Regions from separate parts of the Eubacterium maltosivorans genome, predicted to be linked through region 3. Evidence: riboswitches for the same ligand, from Rfam matches in the RefSeq annotation. Region 3 holds a riboswitch; each other region holds the start of a gene.
What was found. A riboswitch is a leader RNA that binds a small molecule or an ion and turns the genes downstream of it on or off. The one in region 3 is predicted to bind cobalamin.
Positions count from the first base shown of each region.

Region 1: it holds a riboswitch for cobalamin, as region 3 does, so the genes downstream of both, CPZ25_RS01795 (nitrogenase iron protein NifH) here and CPZ25_RS09910 (energy-coupling factor ABC transporter permease) in region 3, are expected to answer to the same signal.
Region 2: it holds a riboswitch for cobalamin, as region 3 does, so the genes downstream of both, hemA (glutamyl-tRNA reductase) here and CPZ25_RS09910 (energy-coupling factor ABC transporter permease) in region 3, are expected to answer to the same signal.
Region 4: it holds a riboswitch for cobalamin, as region 3 does, so the genes downstream of both, CPZ25_RS16580 (ABC transporter substrate-binding protein) here and CPZ25_RS09910 (energy-coupling factor ABC transporter permease) in region 3, are expected to answer to the same signal.

Region 1 is NZ_CP029487.1:355,924-361,851, forward strand. It holds gene CPZ25_RS01780 (DUF2284 domain-containing protein) at 1-461, shown strand, start outside; gene CPZ25_RS01785 (class B sortase) at 632-1,384, shown strand; gene CPZ25_RS01790 (LysR family transcriptional regulator) at 1,451-2,389, opposite strand; cobalamin riboswitch at 2,537-2,657, shown strand; gene CPZ25_RS01795 (nitrogenase iron protein NifH) at 2,772-3,629, shown strand; gene CPZ25_RS01800 (nitrogenase component 1) at 3,610-5,154, shown strand; gene CPZ25_RS01805 (ABC transporter substrate-binding protein) at 5,176-5,928, shown strand, end outside.
Region 2 is NZ_CP029487.1:3,602,416-3,608,343, forward strand. It holds gene fba (class II fructose-1,6-bisphosphate aldolase) at 1-182, opposite strand, end outside; gene CPZ25_RS16650 (GntR family transcriptional regulator) at 336-1,787, opposite strand; gene CPZ25_RS16655 (helix-turn-helix domain-containing protein) at 2,434-2,781, shown strand; cobalamin riboswitch at 2,976-3,158, shown strand; gene hemA (glutamyl-tRNA reductase) at 3,325-4,581, shown strand; gene CPZ25_RS16665 (precorrin-2 dehydrogenase/sirohydrochlorin ferrochelatase family protein) at 4,578-5,162, shown strand; gene hemC (hydroxymethylbilane synthase) at 5,159-5,928, shown strand, end outside.
Region 3 is NZ_CP029487.1:2,074,087-2,080,014, forward strand. It holds gene CPZ25_RS09900 (CpXC domain-containing protein) at 1-237, opposite strand, end outside; gene CPZ25_RS20450 (hypothetical protein) at 881-1,033, opposite strand; gene CPZ25_RS09905 (leucine-rich repeat domain-containing protein) at 1,030-1,866, opposite strand; cobalamin riboswitch at 2,286-2,415, shown strand; gene CPZ25_RS09910 (energy-coupling factor ABC transporter permease) at 2,581-3,333, shown strand; gene CPZ25_RS09915 (energy-coupling factor ABC transporter substrate-binding protein) at 3,335-3,655, shown strand; gene CPZ25_RS09920 (energy-coupled thiamine transporter ThiT) at 3,873-4,547, opposite strand; gene CPZ25_RS09925 (L,D-transpeptidase family protein) at 4,756-5,928, shown strand, end outside.
Region 4 is NZ_CP029487.1:3,586,433-3,592,360, forward strand. It holds gene CPZ25_RS16560 (cysteine hydrolase family protein) at 1-161, shown strand, start outside; gene CPZ25_RS16565 (MTAP family purine nucleoside phosphorylase) at 181-933, shown strand; gene mtnA (S-methyl-5-thioribose-1-phosphate isomerase) at 1,276-2,310, shown strand; gene CPZ25_RS16575 (sugar phosphate isomerase/epimerase family protein) at 2,320-3,102, shown strand; cobalamin riboswitch at 3,116-3,307, shown strand; gene CPZ25_RS16580 (ABC transporter substrate-binding protein) at 3,415-4,365, shown strand; gene CPZ25_RS16585 (FecCD family ABC transporter permease) at 4,436-5,470, shown strand; gene CPZ25_RS16590 (ABC transporter ATP-binding protein) at 5,485-5,928, shown strand, end outside.

The DNA.
Region 1 (5,928 bases), 1.7 Mb from region 3:
AGCTGCTTTTTTCAGACCAGACGCGGACTCTGTGCGAGCACAACAGCTGCGGACAATTTGACGCGACATGGGCGTGCCCTCCGGCTGTGGGAAGCTATGAAAGCTGTGTGCTGAAATGTCTCTCCTATAAAAATGTGCTGATTTTTTCTACCGTCGCGGATTTGAAAGGGCGCTATAACGCAAGGGGCTGGCAGGATGCCCGTATCAGACACGAGGCAGTCACGGCCAGAGTAGCTCAGCAGTTTCGGACACATCGGCCGAACAGTCTCGTATTGTCGACAGAAGGGTGTCTGGTCTGTGACGCGTGCACCTACCCACACGAGCCTTGCCGGTATCCAGATAAGCTCTTTCCCTCAGTGGAGGGGTATGGGATTATTGTAATGGATATTGTGATCAAAACTGGCCTGCGTTATACCCATGGCCCGGAAACCCTGACGTATTTCAGCTTTATTCTTTTTTAAGACAAGCACAAAATCCTTTTTGTTATCATTTAAGTCTTTATCAATTTAGAAAGATTTGATATAATGAATAACCATAAAAGGAGGTATGAAGCCTTTGGGTTTTATAAAATCGAGTTGACTAAAATACAAATGCGCAAGGACAGCAGGCCCGAAGGATATAAAACATAAATATGACAAAAAAGAAAGTGAAGAAAAAAAGAAGCGCTGTGCGTGTCGTTGGTGACATTGTCATCATTTTGATCATTCTCGCCCTTTTAGGGGCGGCAGGGTGGATGCTTTATAAAGAGTTCTTTCCAAACAACACACCGATTCTTAAAATGCAGGTCATAAACCGCGAGGATAACAGCATCGACTGGGCGGCATTGCGTGAGGTAAACCCGGAAACCGTTGGCTGGCTGAGTATTGAAGGGACAAATATCGATACCCCTGTAGTACAGACAACCGATAATGATAAATATTTGTATACCTCATTCAACGGCGAGTCGGATGAAAGAGGCGTTCCCTTTTTAGATATGAATTACAAGTGGCAGCCCAGAAGCCAGAATTCGCTGATTTATGGGCATAGCACCATGCGCAGCGGCGTGCATGTCATGTTTGACGATTTGCTTTATTACTATAAAGACCCAAATTTTATTACAGAGCACAATAAAATTGTTTACAGAAGACCGCCAGAACTGGGCGGTGACGGCGTTTGGGAGATCTTTGCCGTGCTGGTGGTTGAGCAGGACTATGATTACAGACAGCTGGAATTTGCCGACGATGAAAGTTTTCTGGCCTATTACCAAAACATAAAAAACCAGAGCATTGTCGCGACCGATGTGAATGTACAGCCAGGTGATGAGATCCTTACACTGTCCACCTGTATCTTTAATGTCGGACTGAACGATGGCCGTTTAGCCGTAATTGCCCGTCGTGTTTCATAAAAACAACGCCGGGTCAAAAAATGTTACAAAAGCCGTATCATTGTGAATACGGCTTTTTTTACTTTCTCAGTCCCATTTTTCAAAGGATTTTATCTTTTCGGTCAGGACCTTAATATATTTCTCGCCGATGGCGCTTAAGCTGTGCTCGTTTCTGAGAATATATCCGGCGTGGAGCCGCTGGTCGTTGTCTAAAAAACGGACAGCCCTTACTTCACTCATGTTGGAATGCATACGGTCAGCATCGCTGTTGGTCAGGTCAGGGCCGATGCTGAAGCAGTTTGTGCCGCGGACAAGGGCGATTTTGGAGCATCGGTCAATGACATGAATGTTTTTATCCCAGATTTCATTAAACAAGATTTCCTCAGAAAAATGCAGCATGTTGTCCTCGCCCTGGTCATAGGTTACGAAGGGGTATTCTTTGAGCATATCCAGCGTCAGGGAGGTGTTTCCGCTCAGGGGGTGCTTTTTCCGCAGGAAAACATAAATGGTGAGCTGCCCCAGCTCACAGAAGGTTAAATTACTGGAATCAAGGAGCTTCTGCATGGTGTTGAGATAGTGCTCGTTAATACATAAAATACCAAGCTCACTGCGCCTGGACGCCACATCGTGTATGACCTCATGGGTTGGGCACTCGCGGATGGCGATGTCATAATGCCTGAGTTCAAGGTCCTCGACAATCTGTATGAAGGACATGACCGAGAAGGGAAGGCGTTGAGTGGAAACAGAAAAACGCATGGGCAGGGTTTTTCGGTGCTTGTACCGCCTTTCAAGATATTCGCTCTGCTCCACAATATCCTTGGCGTGGTTTAGAAAGTCTTGTCCCTCAAAGGTGACCTCAATGCCACGGTTATTTCGTCTGAAAATTGAGATGCCAAGCTGCTGCTCCACCTCACGCACCGCTGTTGAAAGCGTTGACTGTGAGACAAAAAGAGACTTGGCGGCAGCGGAGATCGAGTGGTGCTTTGCGATCTCGACAATGTATTTCATGTTTTGCATAGAGATCATATTTATACTATTCCTTTCCTCTGTTTTAATTATACTATCAAAAAATACGATAGCTGGCAATCAAAAATTGAGTTAATTGCAGTGGTTGTGAATTATCAGATATCGTGATATAATATAGCAAAATTACATAGAAGACTTGTTGCATGAAAACCGGTGAGAATCCGGTACGGTGCCGCCACTGTAAGGGGGAGCCGCTGTAAGTTTTATCAACACTGGAGAGCATTCTCTGGGAAGTTGTTACAGCTGGCAATGAACCCAAGTCAGGATATTTCAACATTTCTTGTCTATACCTAACCTAACGGATCATTAGGAGAGGGTGTTGCTTATGTTGAGGAACTCTTCTGATGAATCGGTCAGAAGAGTTTTTTTTATGGGAGAAATTATGGAAAAGAGCAGTAAGAGAATCGCGTTTTATGGAAAGGGCGGTATTGGAAAGTCGACCATTGCGGCCAATGTTTCCGCCGCTTTCGCAAAAATGGGGAAAAGGGTGCTTCACATCGGCTGTGATCCTAAGTCGGATTCAACCCGGTGCCTGATGAGAAAGCGGATTCCCACAGTCATCCAAAAGCTGAATGAAAAAGGAGAACAGGTGACGGTACAGGATATCCTGTTTATGGGAGAGACGGGGGTGGCATGTGTAGAGGCTGGAGGACCGGAGGCAGGCATTGGCTGTGCGGGAATGGGGATCTCTACTACCCTGGAGACCCTTGAAAAGCTGGGAATATTTGAAGAGAGCTGGGATTTAATCCTCTATGATGTTTTAGGCGATGTGGTCTGCGGTGGATTTTCAATGCCTATGAGAAAAAAGTGTGTGGATCAGGTGTATATTGTCACCTCCTCTGAGCTGATGTCGCTTTACGCCGCCAATAATATCATGATGAGCATTGTGCGGTATTCTGCCCGGGCACAGCCCCTGCTTGGCGGACTGATCCATAACCGGGCCAGGCCTGGTACAGACCATCGGGCTGTCGAGCGCTTTGGTGAGCTGACAGGCAGCCTGATTGCGGCCTCTGTCAGCCAAAGTGATACGCTTCGGCTTGCCGACTATCAGAAGACAACTGTTTTTGAGCAGGACGAAGGTGAAGCACTGCAAAAAAGTTTTATGACACTGGCCAGAGCCATAGCCCGTCAGGAGGCCGGGACACTCCCGAAACCCCTTTCTGATGCAGAGATGGACAGTCTGGGCGAAATACTCTATCAGTTTGAGAAGGAGAACCATCATGAGCACAGCAACGGTTGAGAAAGCACAGCCAGGAATGGGAGATGAAGCGCTGTCCAGACTTCTTTTCCAAACTGAAGGTGTGCGCGTTCTGGCAGTGGGGCCGCCGGCCTGTCTCCGAATTCTTTATTTCAGGGCAATGGAGAAAGAAGCCCTCAGCCGCCTGAGACTCTGTCCAGTCTCCAGGCTAGAGTATACACTTGGCAGCTGCGCGCACAGAGTCCGCGGTATGCTCGAGGAGCTTGTTACGACCAGAGGGACAAAGGGGGTGGTGCTCTATGTTTCCTGTCCAGATATTCTTATACAGACCGATTTTGAGACGCTGGTATCAGAAGCGGATAATCCTTATAATGTGCCGGTCGCTGTTTTCAGACGGGGTCCTATGGAAAAACGGAAGAAAAAGTCTGTGGAACGGCTTGAAGAAATCATTCAGGGATTTGGACACGCTCAGGAAAACCACAAAGAAGGAAAAGAGGAGCGCCTCTGTCCGCTGCCGCCTCTGGCAGCAGATTACAGCGGCGCGCTGACTGCTTTTGAAGGGGACCGCTCGATCTGCGCCTGTCTGGTAACAGGCGCGGGCTGTGCCTCCTGTCCACGGTCCATTGATGATTTCAGAGAACAGCCTTTCTGGTATTCAAGAATGAACGACCTCCAGGTGACACTTGGCGCGGCTGAGAGCATCGAGAAGGGCATAGACGCCGTCATGCAGGAAGAAAACAGGCAGTCTGCGTTCATTGTGGGCACACCGCTAACTGTTATGACGGGTCTTGACGACAGCTCTTTTCCTTCGCTTAAGGAAAAAATATTCATCCAGACCAACGGCTTTCAAGACGCCCTTGAGGGAACACAGCAAGCGCTATCCAACGTTTCAAGAAAGCAGATGCGGCGTTGTAAGCGCACCGAAAAGCGAATCAATTTTGTGGGGTATACGCCCTTTGTTTTTGGAAACCAGCGGCAGTTTGCTGCGCTGGTACGTGAGCTTGCCCAACTGGGCTATGCTGTCTGCTGGCTGGGAGGCGGAAAGCTTGCTGAACTTAGAGAAGCGCCCAAAGCGAGTGTCAACTGGGTTATCTCAGAAGTGGGCCTTGAGCTGGCGAAGTGGATGGAAAAACAGTATGGTACGCCGTGGTTTTATCAGATGCCTGTTAGCGTGAGCGGTGTCAGGGCCGCTTATCAATATCTGGAAAGCATAACAGGAGACGCTGCGTTCCGGAGATGCCCCCAGGACACAGTGCCTTTTAAGCGGGAGCAGAGAAATGCAGTGATGATAGGGGATCATGAGCTGAACCGGCAGATGAGTACGGCCCTGAAAAATGAATTTTATGTTGAGTGCGCCATTGTCGAAAAGCTTCCTTCCCAGTGGGGTCTTGCCGGAGAAGTGGATTATGTTGTCGCGGATCCGCTGTATTTTCAGTATCTTCCTGAAAATACAGCGGTTAAGGTTCCCTTGCCCTTCCCAGCCCTCAGTGGAAACCGTTATATAAAGGGGGATTACTGTATTATCGGCCGAGAAGGCTGTCAGTATTTAAAACAGTTTTTTATGTAATTAAAAATAAAGGAGTTTAAAATGAAAAAAACATGGTTAAAAGCAGCAGGCCTGTGTCTGGCTGTCAGTTTGATTTTTGGAGGCTGCGCCAGCAGCGGAAAAACCGCGGAGAGTACCGACAAAGCCGAGGCGCGTGTTATAACCGATGAGGGCGGTAACCAGGTAGAGCTGCCGGAAAAGATTACAAAGGTAGCCATCACCCCGATTCCATGGGCATCGGCTGTGTGGACGGTTGACGGGGGAAGTGACAGGATTGTGTCCATTAACCCCAGCGCGATGGCCCAGTATAAAAAAAGCTTTATGACCAAACTTGCGCCGGAATTTGCAGAGATTTCCACTGGAGAAATCTCCCAGGATTTTTCCATTAATATCGAGGAACTGATGAAGCTTTCGCCAGAGGTGGCGTTTATCTGGAATGACCAGGAGGCCGAGGCCGAAAAGCTGAAAGCGGTTGGTATTACGCCTGTTATGTTAAACTATGCCGAAAACCTTGAGAACCTGAAAAAGGATTTAACACTGGTGGGAAAGGTTCTGGACAAGGAGGATTTTGCCCAGAAGCTCATCGATTACCACAATGATACCGAGACGTATTTTACCAATAAAAAGGATCAGGTTGCCGCGGCAGATCAAAAGAGCGTTCTCTACCTGCAGAATAAGAAACTGAGCGTAGCGGGGTCAAAAAACATTAATAACTATCTGCTTGAGCTGACAGGCGGCCGGAATGTTGCCGCTGGTTTAGAGAAAAAGTGGGCAGAGGTAAATATGGAGCAGATT
Region 2 (5,928 bases), 1.5 Mb from region 3:
GTTTTGTAGCCGCACATATATTTTCCAGCACCTTCAGAAACCCCTAAGATAACAGGTGATCTCTGTTCGTTGGCCGTCTGAAGAACCGCTTTGGTCCATTCAAGGTTATTGATGTTGAACTGTCCCACACCATAATGGCCTGCTTTTGCTTTATTAAGCATTTCTTTTGCTGATACTAACATAATAGAATGATCCTCCTAAAATTTTGAGTTTAACTAACTGTCTAAATTATATATTAAGTGCAAAAAAGTCTCAAGACCCCTACCAATTTTTCCAGTACGAAAACCCGGGTTAATCATTTGCAGATTTTACTAAAGCGGTTTCATTTTTTGAGATCAGGGAGTTTTTTCTTTAATTTCTTCAGTTTGCTCTGCGTATAAAAGCTTTAGTTTGTTTTCTGAGTACTCATAGGTTTGCCTGTAGGTGCTTTCAATGATTTTTCCCAGCAGGGCGGTGTCATTGTTTGTGACAGCTTTTGCGAGCTTGTCCATATCGCCGTATAAAAGGCGGTCGACACGGTCATAATCGTCGTTGCTGACAAAGGTTTTAAGAATAACGCCATAAGCCAGCTTAATTTTCAGATGCTCATAAATATTGTGCATGGCCGGGGACTGGATCGACGAGATCAGAATATCGGTTAAGGCTGTGGTAACGCCGCGGCTGTAGCTCTTGCTTTCCAGAAGCTCAAGGATATACTTTTTGTCTTTTTCAGTTATGGATTTAAAAGCGTCAAAGGCGATGGCTTTGCAGGAATAGCGCAGAATTTCAAGACTGCTCAGATATTCGTCAAGCTGGCCAAGAACTTCGGGAGAATGGGAGCGCTCAAAGACAATTTGGGTGCCCTTTCCATTAAAGGTTCTGGTCAGACCAAGGGAATTCAGGATAGACAAAGCTTTTCGGACAGTAACCGGCGAAACGCCGTAAACGCTGCGAAGTTCGGATTCGGACGGGAGAAAATCGCCGGCTACATTGCCAGATTTTTCGCTCTCCCACATGATGTCGCTGGCAATCCTCAGATAAAGAGGTGTCGGAGCATTGTCGATAAACCAGTTAAAGCTTTCTGCTTCGGAAGGCGCAGCCGGTGCGTTTACAATATAGGCCGCGTCAAAGCGCTGGCTGATCTCATTAAGGCCCTGGAGCAGGGAGTGATGAAAATGTTTAAAATTCTGCTTGGCAGCATGGTCGAGCAGCTCTTTGTACCACCCCTTGATGGCTTCCTCTGAAAGATCTTCATGGAGCGTGTGGCCGGTAATACTGCTGTAAATGGAATCAATCCGGACAAAATCACAGATCTGTTCAAAAAGCTCAATGACAAAAGGATTGTCTGTTCGTCTCAGGATATTCCGGATAAAGCGGCAGTGGAAGGCAAACATCTCAATCGGGTCGGAAGAGTCCAGGTTGTCGGTCATCTCGTAGAGCGTCATGTAATCCTCGCGGCTGCATTTGGAAGCGCCGTATGTGATGATGCTGGGTAAAAGAATAGAGAGCATCCGGTAAGTATCGCTGATGCCGTGCCGCCGGTTTTCAAAGCGCTTTTCATAAGCCTCACGGTGTTCCGGCAGTCGGCTGTCAAAGATTACCTGGGCATTTTTACCATGGGAGCAGAAAATAAGATTGCTGTCCTGCAATAGACGCAGGGCTTTTCGAACGGAATTACGACTGGCACCCATTTGTTTGCTGATTTTTGGTTCAGATGGCAGGGTGTCACCCAGTTTTAATTTGCCGTTGTAAATATCATCCTCAATCTTTCTGCAAATAAATAGATACAATGGAATTTCTTTTTTCAAAATACAATCTCCTTTGGGGGTATTCTTACAGTATAACATCATTTAGTAAAAGTTACATTTAAATTGAGAAAAAATTATAAAGAAATCCTCGTTTGCTTAACCTTTACCATATCGGAATTAGAGGTAAGCGTCTTAGAATGAGGTCTACCCATTTTGAAGAAAATTAAACACAGAAAAAATGTTGTTAAGGAAAGGAAAGAATAAAAATATTCTAAAATGGGTTTTTTACATTACAAATTCGGGTAAAAATAAGAAAACGAATAAAAAGGATATAATTGGTTGAATTAAAATGATAACTTCAATTGCAGATAAAAAGTTTTTAAATAAAGAGATTGCTTTGACGGGAGATTCGATTTATAATAAAGTATATATATTGGGAAAACTAAATAAAAATTGCGGCATCCGGAAAGTGCTGGCACACTTATCCGGCTTGCGCAGGTGCACAACCACCATACACAACGGCCCTGGGGGGCACGTACCGCATTACTTATTATAGGCTATTTTTGTGCTAAAAACAAGAGGACAGCCTATAAATAAGTGGGCTTATTTGTGTTAGCATTTTATAAAAGTGTCATATAACTGTGCATGGTTGGTTTTATCCTGCACAGTTTTTTATTTGGTTTTCCCTGAAATTTAGGAGAAGACAATGGAATCAAGGTTAGATCAAAAGGCAATCGGCCAGCGTATCCGGCAGCGTAGAACTTTTTTAAATATGAGCCGTGAAGATTTGGCGCGGAAAATAGGGATTACACAGACTTTTTTAACAGATATCGAGCTGGGAACCAAAGGCTTTTCCTTAAAGAGTCTTGAACGTTTCTGCGAAGCGTTAAAAATGTCTTCGGACAGCATCCTGTTCGGCAAAAGTCTGGATGAAAAGGAAAAAAACACCGCGCTGCTCGACATTCTCGAGCATTGCCCCGATGAAAAAAAGGAATACGCAGAAAGAATGATGATGCTTTTTTTAATGAGCCATGAAACATCAAACGAGTGTTGACTATAAAATGACCGGACTCTTAAGAAAGAGACCGGTTTTTTATTGCCTGTAATCCGATTACAGAAAATATGTGAATTATTTGGCGGAATCGGCAAAAAACTGCTTATTTCCCATAAAAAGGGGTAGCGCCTGAGTCGGATTGGTGATATAATTGGAAACGAAAATTGAATAAGAAAGACTAATGTAAAATCTATTTTGGATTCTTTCGTTTTTGCCTTGGTAAAGACAGAGGATAAAGGGAATCTGGTGAAAATCCAGAGCGATCCGGTCACTGTAATTCGTTAAGTCTCCTTATGATGCCACTGGAATGAAAACCGGGAAGGCAAGGAGAATATAATGCGATGAGTCAGGAAACCTACTAAATAGAGTGCTAATAATTACCTCCAGGGAAAAGGGAACTTAGTAACGTTAATTTAATTGTAGTATCCGCAGTAAACAGCGTGGATAAATAATTCTGTTGACAAACCTCTTTTTTACGGAGACGTAAGGAAGAGGTTTTTATTTGCTTTTTAATGAATGTTTGATTGAAGGAGAAGGATTGAAATGAAGTTAGTTGTAGTGGGAATCAATCATAAAGACACACCTCTGGAAATCAGGGAAAAGGGTGCTTTTATCAAGCGGACCGTAAAAGAAGGCATTGCGAGCCTTCTTGAAGAGGCGTGTATTGAAGAGGTGATCATTCTTTCTACCTGTAATCGAAGCGAAATTTATGTGGCGACCCGCGATGTGGAAGCAGCGGGCCAGGCGCTGAAAAATTTTTACATTGAGGAGAAATCCAGAGAACTCGGAAGTTATCTGTTCTGTGAAAAGGGCAGAGAGGCCATCCTTCACCTTTACCGGGTAGTGACCGGGCTAGATTCAATGATCCTGGGTGAGGATCAGATATTAGGCCAGGTAAAGGATGCCCTTGAATTGTCCCAGTCTGTTCACGGCTGTGGAAAATACTTAACCAAGGCTTTCAGAGAAGCCGTCACCTTTGCCAAGAAGGTTAAAACTGTTTATAAGATTTCTGAGACGCCGCTCTCCCTGAGCTCGACAGCGGTTAAGCACGTTAAGAGGACCTATGAGGACTATGCGGATAAAAAGGTGCTGATCATCGGATCTGGAAAGATGGGGCTTCTGGCGCTGCGTTACATGGCGGCAGAGGGGTTTAACAGCGTCTATATGACCAATCGTACCTATCATCCGGGAGATGAATACCGTGATATCTATGAGGGCGTCAATATGATACGTTATGAGGACCGCTATGAAGCCATTGAAGATATCGATGTAATTATCTCAGCCACGGCCTCTCCTCACGTTGTCTTAAAACGGGAACTCATGCCAGAGCGTAAAAAGCCTCTTATGGCCATTGACCTGGCGCTGCCAAGGGATATTGAAGAAGCCGTCTCAGAAATGGACCAGGTCGAGCTGCTGACCATTGACAATTTTAAAGATATTATTGATGAAAAAATGCATTACCGCGAAAGGGTGGCAGAAAAGATCGCCCTCGAGATCGAAGAGGAAATCGACGGACTCATGGTTTGGATTACGAAGTCTAAAGTGGACAATATGGTAGCGCATTTTAATCAGGTTTCCGGCCAGCTGGCAGATGAGACCATTGAGATTCTCAACAAGCGCTATCAGTTTGAGGGGAAAGACAGGGAATTTCTTGAAAAAATTGTCCATTCAAAATTCCGCGAGATGGTCATGCCCTCCATCAAGCAGCTGAAAACACTGGACAGCGAGGACGATATCCTGCGCTTTGAAAAAACACTGGCGTTTTTATTCTCTGGCGGTAATGTGGAGGATTCCCAATGAAAGGACCGGTTCTGCTTAATTTTACCGGAAAAAAGGCCCTTGTGATCGGCGGTGGGAAAGTAGGAATGCGGCGTGCGGAAACCCTAGCCGGGTATGGGTGTTTTGTGACCTGTGTGGACAAAAACATGAAGGTTCCTGAAAAGCCGGCTGAGAACATTCGTTATGTCAAAGCCTACTGCCGGATTGAGACAGCCCTTGACGGTATGGATCTTGTAGTGGCGGCAACAGACCAGCGCGAGCTGAATGACCAGATTCTTGAAAACTGTAAAATACGCGGTATCTGGTGCAACGTTACAGACGACCCCGAGCATTCTGATTTTATTTTTCCCTCAGTGGTGAGACGGGGAGACTTGACGATTTCGGTCTGTACTGACGGTGCAAGCCCAACGCTGACCACCCAGATAAAAAAAGAGCTGGAAGAAAAATACGACGAAAGTTACGCAGAGCGGCTCAGGCTGCTTAAACAGCTGAGGCGGCATCTGCTAAAAACAGAGTCCTCATCAGAGGAAAAAAAGAGGCAGCTCAGGGAGCTGACAGCATTAACCATTGAAGAATTGCAGAGAGAAGTGGAGAAAATATGAAAATAATCGTAGGCTCAAGAGGCAGCAAACTGGCAGTGGTCCAGACAAACTGGCTTCTTGAGGAATTAAGAAAAGCAAACCCCGAGGTCGATTTTGAGCTCAAGATCATCAAGACAAAAGGAGATAAGATTCAGCATAAAGCCCTTGATAAAATTGGGGATAAGGGCATTTTCACCAAAGAGCTGGAGGATGCTCTTTTAAGCGGTGAAATCGATATGGCTGTTCACAGCATGAAGGATATGCCCTCTGAGCTTCCTGAGGGGCTGATGCTTTCTGTGCCGCCTATGCGGGAAGACCCAAGGGATGTGCTGTTGACGCCCCATAAGATAAACGCCGTCCAAGAGCTGCCCGAAAACGCAGTTATCGGCACCGGGAGCAAGCGCCGGATTTACCAGCTGAAAAATATCCGGAAGGATTTTGAAGTGGTGGGAATCCGCGGAAATATTGATACTCGTATCCGGAAAATGCAGGAGCAGGGCCTGGATGGTATTATTCTAGCAGCGGCGGGCCTTAAACGCATCGGTGTTTATGAGAGTGAAGACTATACCTGTATTCCTCTTGACCCATGCCAGTTTGTATCGGCGCCCGCTCAGGGGATTCTGGCAGTGGAAATCCGTGAGGATAACGAAACGGTTAAGACACTCATGGAATCTGTCAGCAACCCGGTTACCAAGGCACAGATGACAGCAGAACGCCAGTTCCTGATCAGCCTGAACGGCAGCTGTCATATCCCCATCGGTGCATACTGTGATGTGGAGGATGAAAA
Region 3 (5,928 bases):
AACATCGCCCATATCCAGGATCACCATGTATTCTTTTTCCATGTCCTGATACTTGAGCGAATAAGGTTCTGAAAAAGCCTCACCGCACTCTGGACAGGTGTGCCTGAACAGCTCTGTTTTAATGAGCTTTGCTTTCAGCTCCTCATCCAAACTGGCGTTTATGGTTTCATATCCTTTAATCTCAAAGGCTTCGCGGCATTTTGGACACTCGATGGTAATGGTTTTTGTTTTGGCCATGATACGGCCTCCTCTCTGTTTCCTGTCAAAAATTTTGTATACAAAAAGGGGCTCCTATCATAGAAATCCAATTCAAATAAACCATACGCCACCAAAACAATTGCTGTTTTGATCGGTACAATATTTTTGATTATGAATATCTGTGATAGAAGCCCCAGAATAGCCGTAGAGCGTCTATATTTTCGATGAACAACCCTAGTGACGAGGATTAATTGCATCAAGACTGTAACAAACAGGTTTCCGACTCGTCTTTACCAGTGGTTTCCGGCAAGCATCACGATAGCGGCTCTGTACTAGGATTCACACCTACTTCCCTCAGGTGTCTTAAGAAACTCTCAAAACACCCTAGCTGCATATAACCAAAATGATTATCATGCGGCAATTCATTACAGTTGTTATTAAATTATGCAAACGAGTGGTTCTTTAAAGAATAGCTGCAATTGATACAATTTGTTGTCATCTCGTTTACAAGCCTTATTCTAGCATTATAATTTATTTTTTGCAACCTCTATTTTTGATTTTTTTTAAATACAGTTGCTAAAAGTACCATTTTCCGGGCTGTTTCAGCGTTTTTTTATTTTTAAAGCTATCCGCTGAAGGGTCCGATTCGCAATTAAGGAACTATTATTTTTTTACCCTCATCTTATAATATCTGGGGCGGCATATTCCGATAAGCACCGAGAAAAACAAAGCCGTCTTTCATGCTGTTTTTTAACGTATCACTATCAACATCTCGGTTAAAGTAATAGGCCAGGGGGCCGAGGCCCACATGGGCGTTGGCGGCTATGTCTGTCATTGAGAATCTGGCTGGATATAGTGGACCTTATAATCATACTGCCTGCAGTAGCGGTCTATTTTGGAGCCCTCGTAGCAATGCACGGTCACATCGTTCCGGTTAAAGATCCACTCGCCCATTTCATCGGGATTGTGCCTTATCTCGACCTTCTTGAGATTGGGGCAGCCGTGAAACGCCCATTTTCCAATGGTCTTAACGTTTTTGGGAAGCTTTAAGGCTGTGAGCTTTTTGCATTTTAAAAAGCCGGATTCTTCAATGACTTCCAGGCTCTCGGGCAGCTCCAGCTGCTGAAAGCTGCAATTCACAAAGGCTTCTTTACCGATATATTTTAGATTTTGCGAAAACCGGATGGATTCCAGGCTTTTGCACATGTAAAAGGTTCTGAAGGGCAGTCTTTCGATGGTGTCTGGCAGCTCGATATGCGCCAGCTTATCACAGTTGTAAAAAGCATTCTCACCGATCCGGACAAGCCTGTCCGGCAGGGTGATGCTTTCCAGGCCGCGGCAGAATTTAAAGGTGCGGTCCTTGATGGACTGGACGCCCCCTGGTATTTCAAGCGACTGTATTCTGCGGCACTCCATAAAGGCGGCCTCTCCCAAAAGCTTCAGGCTTGAGGGCAGACTGACGGCGGAAAGCATGGTGCATCCCTCGAAGGCATGGCCGCATATCTCCTTCACGGATTCTCCGATTCTGACCTCCTTCAGCTTTGTCAAATTTTTAAACGCATTTACGCCAATCCGTTCAAAGCCTTCCGGAACATTGACACGTTTGATATTTGTCTTTGGCAGGTCTTTTTTTGAAAAAGCCTCGATACGTTTTGCGCACTCACTCATCTGTTTCCTCCAAAATTTCTTCTTCTGACTGGACTTTCAGCTACATTGCTCTTATCCTTGCGGCAGAAACCTCTCATAAGTTAAAGTAATAAAACTTCTAAAATGTTTCTTTTCTTTCTATATAATCGTTTTATTCTTTAAATGGCTATTTTGTTTCTTATATTTATTTTAACGCATTAATTATATATAAAAAGTTTCGAAAGTCAATTTCAGAACCTATTGTAGTTTATTTTTACGATTTTGTCAAATAAATAAAAAGCATTTAAGATTATCCATATTTTTTTCTTATACTCTTAACTTAAACGCTCAAAATACATATAGGGGGTATGTGTATAATTATTTCTGCTCTTTTTTAAAAAAATTCAACTTTTCTTATTGACATTATGGAACAAGGTGTTATAATTAAAAGCGTAGCCGGCACACCGGCGCACTTTAATGGTTTCCATCACAAACGATGGTTAAAGCATAATTGGGTGTAAATCCCAAACGGTCCCGCCACTGTGAGACGCAAGTCGAGTCAGGATGCTGATCATTAAAACTGCAATACATTTGGTTACGAGGAGATAACTGAGTGTCAGGACGAAATTATAAGGTTTCAGGATTCGTTATTTCGTACTTTCACCGCTTATCCGTCTGGTAAGCGGTTTTTTTTCGCTCTGCTGCCCTGTTGATTGAATCGTAGCCCGGTAAAATTCATTTTTAGAGGAGGTAAAAATGACAAAGAATCAAAGAAGGTTTGTCATACTGCTGGGCGCGTGGGCGCTTGTATTCGGGATTGTACCCGCCGCAAACGCAATGCACATTATGGAGGGCTACCTTCCTGTGGGGTACTGCATTGCATGGGGTGTTATCTGTATCCCCTTTTTAGCTGCTGGCTTTTTCTCTATCAAGAAAACTTTAACCGGCAACAGAAGATCCATTACGCTTCTGGCCATGGCAGGCGCTTTCATTTTCGTTATTTCATCACTGAAGATCCCTTCTGTAACAGGCAGTTGCTCCCACATGACGGGTACAGGTCTTGGGGCCATCCTATTTGGACCAAGCGCTGTCAGTATTCTTGGCATCATTGTCTTGTTATTCCAGGCTATTTTGTTAGCGCACGGCGGCTTAACCACCCTTGGCGCAAACACCTTTTCAATGGCCATTGCCGGTCCCTTTGTGTCTTTCGGCATCTACAAGCTCTGCCAGAAGCTGAAGGTTAACCGCAAGATTGGCGTTTTTCTCGCCGCTGCGCTTGGGGATTTGTTCACCTACTGTATTACCAGTATTCAGCTGGCGATGGCTTACCCATCCGAACAGGGCGGTGTGGCCGCATCGGCTGTAAAATTCCTGGGCGTCTTTGCCCCGACTCAGCTGCCCCTGGCCATTATTGAAGGGATTTTAACGGTTATTATCGTTATCGCTTTAGAAACTTACGCAAGCCCGGAACTCAAATCCATCGGCTTTTTAGCATCGGAGGAAGTGTAAAATGAGTAAAAACAAAAAATTAGTGATCGTTCTCCTGGTGATTGTCGCTTTACTGGTTGTCGTACCGCTATTCGCCCTTCAGGGCGCTGAATTCGGCGGCTCTGACGATGCAGGCAGCACAATGATTGAGGAAATTCAGGGCGGCGAATATGAGCCCTGGTTTACGCCTGTGCTTGAAACGATGATTAACGGTGAGCTTCCTGGGGAAGTGGAATCTTTGATCTTCTGTCTCCAGACGGGTATCGGCGTCGGTATACTGGCTTTCTTTATGGGCCGTTTGGTTGAACGAAAAAAACTCGGCAAGGAAGAGGCCGAGCTGTAGATACAAAAGCACGCTTACAAGGCGTGTTTTTGTTTTTCACTATATTATAAATAAGAAGGTTTTTTATATCTGCTTTGCCTTTTCTGCTGCTGTCTGTACTACTGCACCCACCACCGCACCTGCTGTCGGGAATTTTTCCCTGTAAAATCCTCTCACACTCCGCGTCCTTTAAACATGATCCCAATGATAACAAACCAGACTGATCTTATCCAAAGCATTAAATTTCCGCAATCTGGCGCACACGGGCCAGTCCCTTCGATACCGATGGAACAGCCAGCAGAATCATTGTCAGCGCGCCTTCCGAAAAAATATAGACCGCGTTGTACACCATCGAGTAGGGCAGCGCGCCCCATCCTTCCCAGGCCATGGAACCGAAAAACAGCCAGCCGGAAAGCACCGCAAACACATAGCGGCCACAGATGCCGGCCAGGTATCCCTTTATGAGCCCATGCTTTGACTGGGTGAAAAAGCCCGACAGGCCCAACGCGCCAAAGGCAAGTATATAGTCAACCAGCACCTGAAGGGGATACAAAATATAAGGGTCTATCACCATTTGCAGAATGCCATAGGCGATTGCCGCCAAAATCCCAGTCTTTGGGCCATACCAATAGCCTGTCAAAGTAATAAAAAGCATACTGAACAGTGTCACAGAGCCGCCAGTAGGCAAATGGAAAATCTTAATATTCGATGTCACTACCGCCAGCGCAATGGCCGCAGCGCAAAAGGTCAGATGCCTTGTGCTGATCTGGCGGTGTTCATTTTTCCCGGCAACAAGCGATGCGATTACCAGCACAACGGCCATCAATGCGATAAGCGCCGCGTATCCTGCGGCTGTCGGCATATAGCTTACGCCGCCTTCAGACGTTACAGGCTTTATAAAAAATTCCAGCACGGTTTTTTACCTCCAAATTTTCAGTCGTCCGAACTTCAGACATAATTTTATTATACGTTTTGCCTGGTAACCCTGTCAACCTGCCTTCGTCCACAAAATGAATCTTAAAGTTCACAGAAGGGCTTAATATTCACAAATTAAAGATTTACCTTTGCCTAAAAAAATGATAAAATCAATTATATACTGCAAATAAAGAGGATTTAATCTTATGGATGAAAAGAATTTACAAGATCAGCGCGAGGAGCGTACCCCCGAAGAGCAGGCGATTGAGAACGCCTCTCTTTTTGAGCGTCCTGTCCCTCCGGAGGATGCGGTCATCATTGATGAACCTGCTGCGCCAGAGGCTCAGGAGGAAACTGTTATTGACCCGCCCAGGCCGCCTGAGGGCGGAACTGAAGGCGATGCCGACCAAGCAGGCGAGGTTCTCACCTTTGAGGAGGAGACCCCTGCCAATGATTCTGGAGACGGCGAGGAACCGCCGGATTCTGAAGAGAAAAAAAGCCATAAAAAGGTCTGGATCGGCATCGGTGTTGGAATTGGTATTATCCTGGCCATTTACCTTGGCTTAAGCTTTTATTTCAGCACTCGTTTCTATTTTAATACCACCATGAACGGCTTCAATGTCACTGGCAAAACGGCCGCTCAGGTCGACCAGGAAATGCAGCAAAACGCAGCGACACACACATTAACACTGAAGGAACGCGGCGGAAAAACCGAGACCATCGCTGCAGACCAGGTCAATATGCGCTATATTTCCGACGGTAAAATTTCCCAGATGTTAAATGACCAGAACGCTTTTGCCTGGCCCATGTCTCTGGTGCCGTCGGGTCATCAGGATCTGGAAGCGACTTTCAGCTACGATGACGCTCAGCTCACCAATGCACTGAACCAGCTTCAGGCTGTATCCGGAGCAGAGGTCGTAAAGGTCGCCAATGCTTATCCTAAATTCAACGGTACAAGCTATACGATCGAACCAGAGGTTACCGGCAACGAGCTGGATCCGGCCAAGCTAAAGGACGCTGTAAAAAACGCTATTTTATCCGGCGATACCGAGCTGGATCTGGAAGCGGCCGGCTGCTATAAAAAGCCTTCCTTTACCAAGGATTCCGCTAAGGTGAAAGAAGCGATGGATACCATGAACAAGTATCTGAACGCAATGGTTACCTATACCTTTGGCGACGCAACAGAGGTACTTGATAAAAATACCATTAATACCTGGCTGGCTGTGGACGGCAATATGGATGTCCAGTTCAATCAGGACCTCATGACCACCTATGTGGCCAATTTATCGGATAAATACGATACCTATGGCATTACGCGAAGCTTCCAGACTAGCGGCGGCGGCAGTGTCAGCATTGCCGGCGGCGATTACGGCTGGCTG
Region 4 (5,928 bases), 1.5 Mb from region 3:
GTGTGTGCACAGACATTTGTGTGCTGCACACAGCCATCAGCGCCTATAATCTGGGTTATGCGGTCACTGTTCACGAAAACCGTGTGGCGAGCTTTAATGCCGAGGGCCACAAATGGGCCCTGGAGCATTTCAAGTCATCACTGGGATTTACAGTAATATAAAGGAACAAGGAGATAAGCAATGTTATATTATAAAGCAGACATCGGCGTGATCGGCGGTTCCGGTCTCTATGAGCTGTATCCGGACGTTAAAAAAATTGAGGTGGACACACCCTACGGCAAAACCTCCGACGCCATCAGCCTGGTGACTGTCGGCGACAAAAAGGTGGCCTTTATGCCAAGACACGGCAAAGACCATACCCTGAACCCCTCCGAAATTAACTACCGGGCCAACATCGACGCTTTTGCGCAGCTGGGAATCCGGGCGCTGATTTCACCCTGCTGCGTTGGCTCGCTGCGTCCGGAAATCGAACCGGGGGATTTTGTAGTCACCGACCAGTTCATCAACATGACATCAGGCCGCAAGGATACCTTTAACGAGACCCCCAATGTGGTTCACCTGAGCTCAGCCGATCCTTACGATCCCGGCCTTCGTCAGATTGCCCTTGAGGAAGCCGGAAAGCTGGGGATTAAAACCCATGACGGCGGGACCGTTGTTGTGGTCAACGGCCCCCGGTTCTCGACCCGTGCCGAAAGCCGCATGTTTGCCATGATGGGAGCGGATGTCGTCAATATGACCCAGTATCCGGAAGGATACCTGTGCATGGAAAAGGGGATTCCGGTTGTCAACATCGCCCTGATCACAGATTACGATGCCGGACTGGAGGGCCGCCCGGATATCAAGCCTGTGCAGGCCGAGGATGTGATGCGTGTGCTCGAGGATAACAACGACCGGGTGAAACAGCTGATTTTTAAGATGATTGAACGCATATAAAAAAGATACCTCCCTTAACCAAGGAAGGCCAGACGGCAGACAAAGGATGTCCGCAAGAGATAAAGCGTTAAAAAGAGGCTTTTGAAGTGGAAAGTGGATAGTGGAAAGTTGAAAGTTCAGGGGCAAATCAGCCGTTGGCCGATTTGATTGAATGCGGCCTGTGGCCGCTGTTCCAGTCGTTTTTGCGTCAGCGAAAACGTTCCATAACTTTCCACTTTCAACTTTCAATTTTTAACTCAAAGGGCTTCAAGCTTTCTCTTTGCAGCTCATGACCGACTTTGCCGACGTCCTGACCTCCCTTAACCAAGGGAGGCTTTTTCAGATAGCGAGAAAGGAAGAATGATGAAACCTGTTTATTATGAAAATGGCGCTTTAAAAATGCTTGACCAGACTCTGCTGCCAACCGAGGAGGTAACGCACAGTTACACCGACTACCGCGAGATTGCCGCCGCCATTGTGGATATGATTGTCCGCGGGGCGCCGGCCATCGGAGTGACGGCCGGATACGGCGTTTATTTTGGCGCGCTGGAATTTGAAAAGCTGCCGAAGGAGACCTTTTTAAAGGAAATGGAGACTGTCTGCCACGTGCTTCGTGCCACCCGGCCAACGGCAGTCAACCTGTTCTGGGCAGTGGACCGGATGGAGGGCGTGATCAAAAACAACTCGGAAAAAACAGTGGCAGAGATCACAGCGCTCCTGAAAACCGAAGCAGACGCCATTTGCAGTGAGGATATTAAGATGTGCCGGGATATGGGCGCTTACGGTGCAGAGCTGATCCACCGTAAGGATACCATCCTGACCCACTGCAATGCAGGAGCCCTCGCCACAGCGGATTACGGGACAGCCCTCGGCGTTGTGCGCGCCGCCTGGGAGGCAGGCAAGGAGATATCCGTCTACGCCGATGAGACAAGACCCTTTCTGCAGGGGGCCCGTCTCACCGCCTATGAGCTTCAAAAAGATGGCATTCCAGTCACACTGATCACAGACAATATGGCCGGCTGGATGATGAAGCAGGGAAAAATCGACTGTGTGGTGGTGGGGGCAGACCGCATCGCCCGAAATGGCGACGTGGCCAATAAGATTGGAACCTACAGCGTGTCCATTCTGGCAAAAGCCCATGGCATTCCTTTCTATGTGGCAGCGCCCACCTCAACCATTGATTTTAATATGTGGTCCGGCGATGATATTGTCATTGAGGAACGGGACACAAGAGAGATCAGCCATATCAAAGGACAGCAGATCGCGCCGGACGGTGTGCGCATGGAAAACCCGGCCTTTGACGTGACCCCGCATCAGAATGTCACAGCCATCATCACAGAAAAGGGCGTTGTATATCCGCCCTTTGACCTGAGCATACCCAGGCTTCAGGGTGAATAGAGGAAGCCGATGAAATACAGTATGTTTTCGTGGTTTGGCTACTTCATGCCTTTTGAGGAGCGCATTGACATGATCAAAGAAGCCGGTTTTGACGAGGTGATGATTTCCTGGGAGGACGAGTGCGAGCCCTATTATCTGGAGAAAGAAAAATTTCCGGACATTGTGCGGAGCAAGGGGCTTGGAATCACCAATATTCACGCGCCCTTTATCGGTTATAACGACATCTGGGAAAAGGAGCCTGCACAGACCAGAGCGCTTTTAGATACCTTTGTCAGTTTTGTGCGGGACTGCCGTACCTTCGAGATTCCAGCTGTGGTGGTACACACTAATGATCTGGACCTTGGCCCCTATAAATGGGAAAATGGGCTGGCTTTTTTCTCAGAGCTGGCAGAGGCCGGGGAGAAGTACAGCGTCAATATCGCCGTTGAAAATGTGTCGCGGCAGTTTTTGCTGAAGGGACTGCTGGACGCCATCCAGGCCGATCATTTTGGTATGTGTTATGACAGCTCCCATGACTATATGCTGCCCTGCGGCAGAGGTAAGATTCTTAAAACCTACAAAGACCGGATCAAGGCGCTGCATTTGTCCGACAATGACCTGCATATTGACCGGCACTGGATACCGGGCGAGGGTGAAATCCCCTTCTGTGAGGTCATGCCTGAGATCCTGAGCACCGGCGTGGATTTTATCTCCTACGAGGTTATCGCAAGCGATGCGTGGAAAAAGCGGGAGCCCCTTGAGTTCTGCCGTGCAGTTCGGAACAGTCTAGATCTGGAGAACAATAATTTCTAATTGCACAATTCGGGGATTTGTGCTAAACTTCAATTAACAACTTAATGATGCTGTTTTGTTAGAGGAAAGCGGTTGAAATCCGCTACAGCCCCCGCTACTGTAATTGCAGACAAGATCCTCATAGACCACTGTCAGGCGTATCCTGATGGGAAGGGAGGATGGAGAAGGAAGCAAGAGTCAGGACACTTGAAGCAAAGCGATATAATCACTTCGGAGGGAAGTAGAGGATTGTATATTATCATAATCCGGCCTCTCTCATGGGGTCGGTTTTCTTTGTTTTAAGCAGTTTTAAATTTATTTATGGAGGGACCAATGAAGAAGAGTGTATTGAAAAGTTTGCTGATGGCTCTGGCCTGCGCGGCGCTGTTGTTTGGCGCGGCAGGCTGTGCTCAGAATAGCCAGAAGGGTGGAGAAGCTTCCGGCGCGGTTACTGGAGAAACCGCTTACCCAATCTCCATTACCGATGATCTGGGCAATAATGTGGAAATCGAAAAGGAACCCGCAAAGATCGTGTCTCTGTCACCCGCAAACACCGAAATCCTGTTTGCCCTGGGTGTGGGAGACAAGGTGGTCGGACGGACCGATTACTGCAATTATCCCGAGGAAGCTGCCCAGGTAGCGTCGATTGGCGATTACAATAATCCCAATGTGGAAAAGATTATTTCCCTGGCCCCGGATGTCGTTCTGGCGGGTGATCTGATCAGCGATGATGTCCGCAGTCAGATTGAAGCCACCGGCGCAAAGGTTATTACTTACACACCAATGTCTGTGGACGCGGTGGAAAGCACCATCATTAATACTGGCAAGGTGGTTAACGCCAATGATAAGGCCAAGGAAATCACCGACAGCATGACGAAAAAATATGATGAGATTAAGGAAAAGGCTGCGGCAGCCAATCCGCAGAAATCAGTCTTTATCGATATTGGCGGTTATTACAGCGCCGGAGATAACTCCCTGCTGGGCAATATGCTTAAGGATATTAACGCCAAAAACATTGCCTCAGACGCCGGCACAGACTGGCCGCAGCTGAGCGTTGAACAGATTATCGCAAAGAACCCGGACGTCTATGTGTCCTTCTTTACCACACCGGACGAGATCAAAAAGGTGCCGGGCTTTGACCAGGTCAATGCTGTCAAGAACGACGCCATTGTCTATTACGAAATGCTCTCTCCGGACAGCGACCTGATCCAGCGCCCCGGACCGCGTATTGTCGATGGGCTGGAGCTGCTGGCTACAGCCGTTTATCCGGATCAGTTTAAGTAGAAAGATTTCTCCGCAGGGGGGCTTTTGCCCCCAGCGGAGGTTTTAAACAGACGGTTAAGGAAGAGGTCGGATGAAAACAAAGATGAAAAGATACGCGATGCCCTTATCCATTGTAGGGTGCCTGATCTTAATTTATTTATGCACCATCGTAGGCATTACCTCCATTCCCTTTGGCGACGCTAACAGGATTTTACTGCACGAGGTGCTGCACCTTCCTGTTAACATGGAGGGAATATCGGCCGGTAATATTGCGATTATCTGGAATGTACGGCTGCCGAGAGTCATTTTAGGCTTTCTGACAGGCGGAGCGCTGGCAGTCTGCGGCGCGGCCTATCAGGGGATTTTCAAGAACCCCATGGCAGATCCTTTTATTCTGGGGGTGTCTTCCGGTGCGGCGCTGGGCGCGTCCATTGGAATTGTCATGCACTTTTCAGCAGGTTTCCTGGGATTAAATGGGACCGCTGTTCTAGCCTTTGTAGGCGCCTTTCTGGCGATCTTTTTAGTGTATAACATTTCAAAGGTCGGGAGAAAAGTGCCGGTTGCGTCCCTGCTGCTGAGCGGGATTGCCGTGAGCCAGTCGCTGACGGCTTTTATGTCCCTGCTCATGATTTTCAATGTTCAGAGCATGAATCAGATTATGTTCTGGACCATGGGGAGTCTGAACGGTAAGGGATGGGACCAGGTAATTACTGTTTTACCTTACGTGGTCATCGGCTGTCTGATCCTGTTCACAACGGTTCGGGAGCTGGATATCATGCTTCTCGGAGAGGACGCGGCCACACAGCTTGGGGTCAATACCGACCATCTGAAGAAAAAAGTGTTGATTGTCTCATCTGTGATTACCGCGGCTGTGGTTTCCGTGACAGGGATTATCGGCTTTGTCGGACTGGTGGTGCCGCACATTGTAAGAATTTTGTCCGGCCCGAAGCATCGGATTTTGCTGCCCTTTTCACTGGTGTTTGGAGGAACCTTCCTTATTATCTGCGATACACTGGCCCGGACCGTTTCCTCACAGGAAATTCCGGTGGGAATCATCACCGCTGCTTTTGGCGGCCCCTTTTTTATTTACCTTTTGCGTAAATCGAAGAAAGGAGGTACCCGTTAGTGGAAGATGCTGTTATGTTGAAATTTGAAGGCGTTCATACCGGCTATGGCAGCAAAGAGGTGATTAAGGGCTTTACAGCAGAGATTCATAAGGGTGAGTTTGTCGGCCTTATCGGCTCGAACGGTACGGGCAAATCCACGCTGCTCAAATGCCTGTCGGGCCTTCTGCCCATTACCGGCGGCCGGATTGTGGTAAAGGGCAGGGATAACGCTGGTCTTAAGCAGCGTGAACGCTCTCAGATGGTGGCCGTCGTTCCCCAGTCCTTTGATATCGACTATGACTTTACGGTTGAGGATATTGTGCTCATGGGCAGGAACCCTTATCTGAGCTACAGGGACCGCGAGAGCGTCGAGGATTACCGGATTGTGGAGCAGGCTATGAAGATGACCAAAACCCTTGGCTTCAGAGGCCGTATGTTCAATGAGCTGAGCGGCGGTGAAAAGCAGCGTGTGATCATC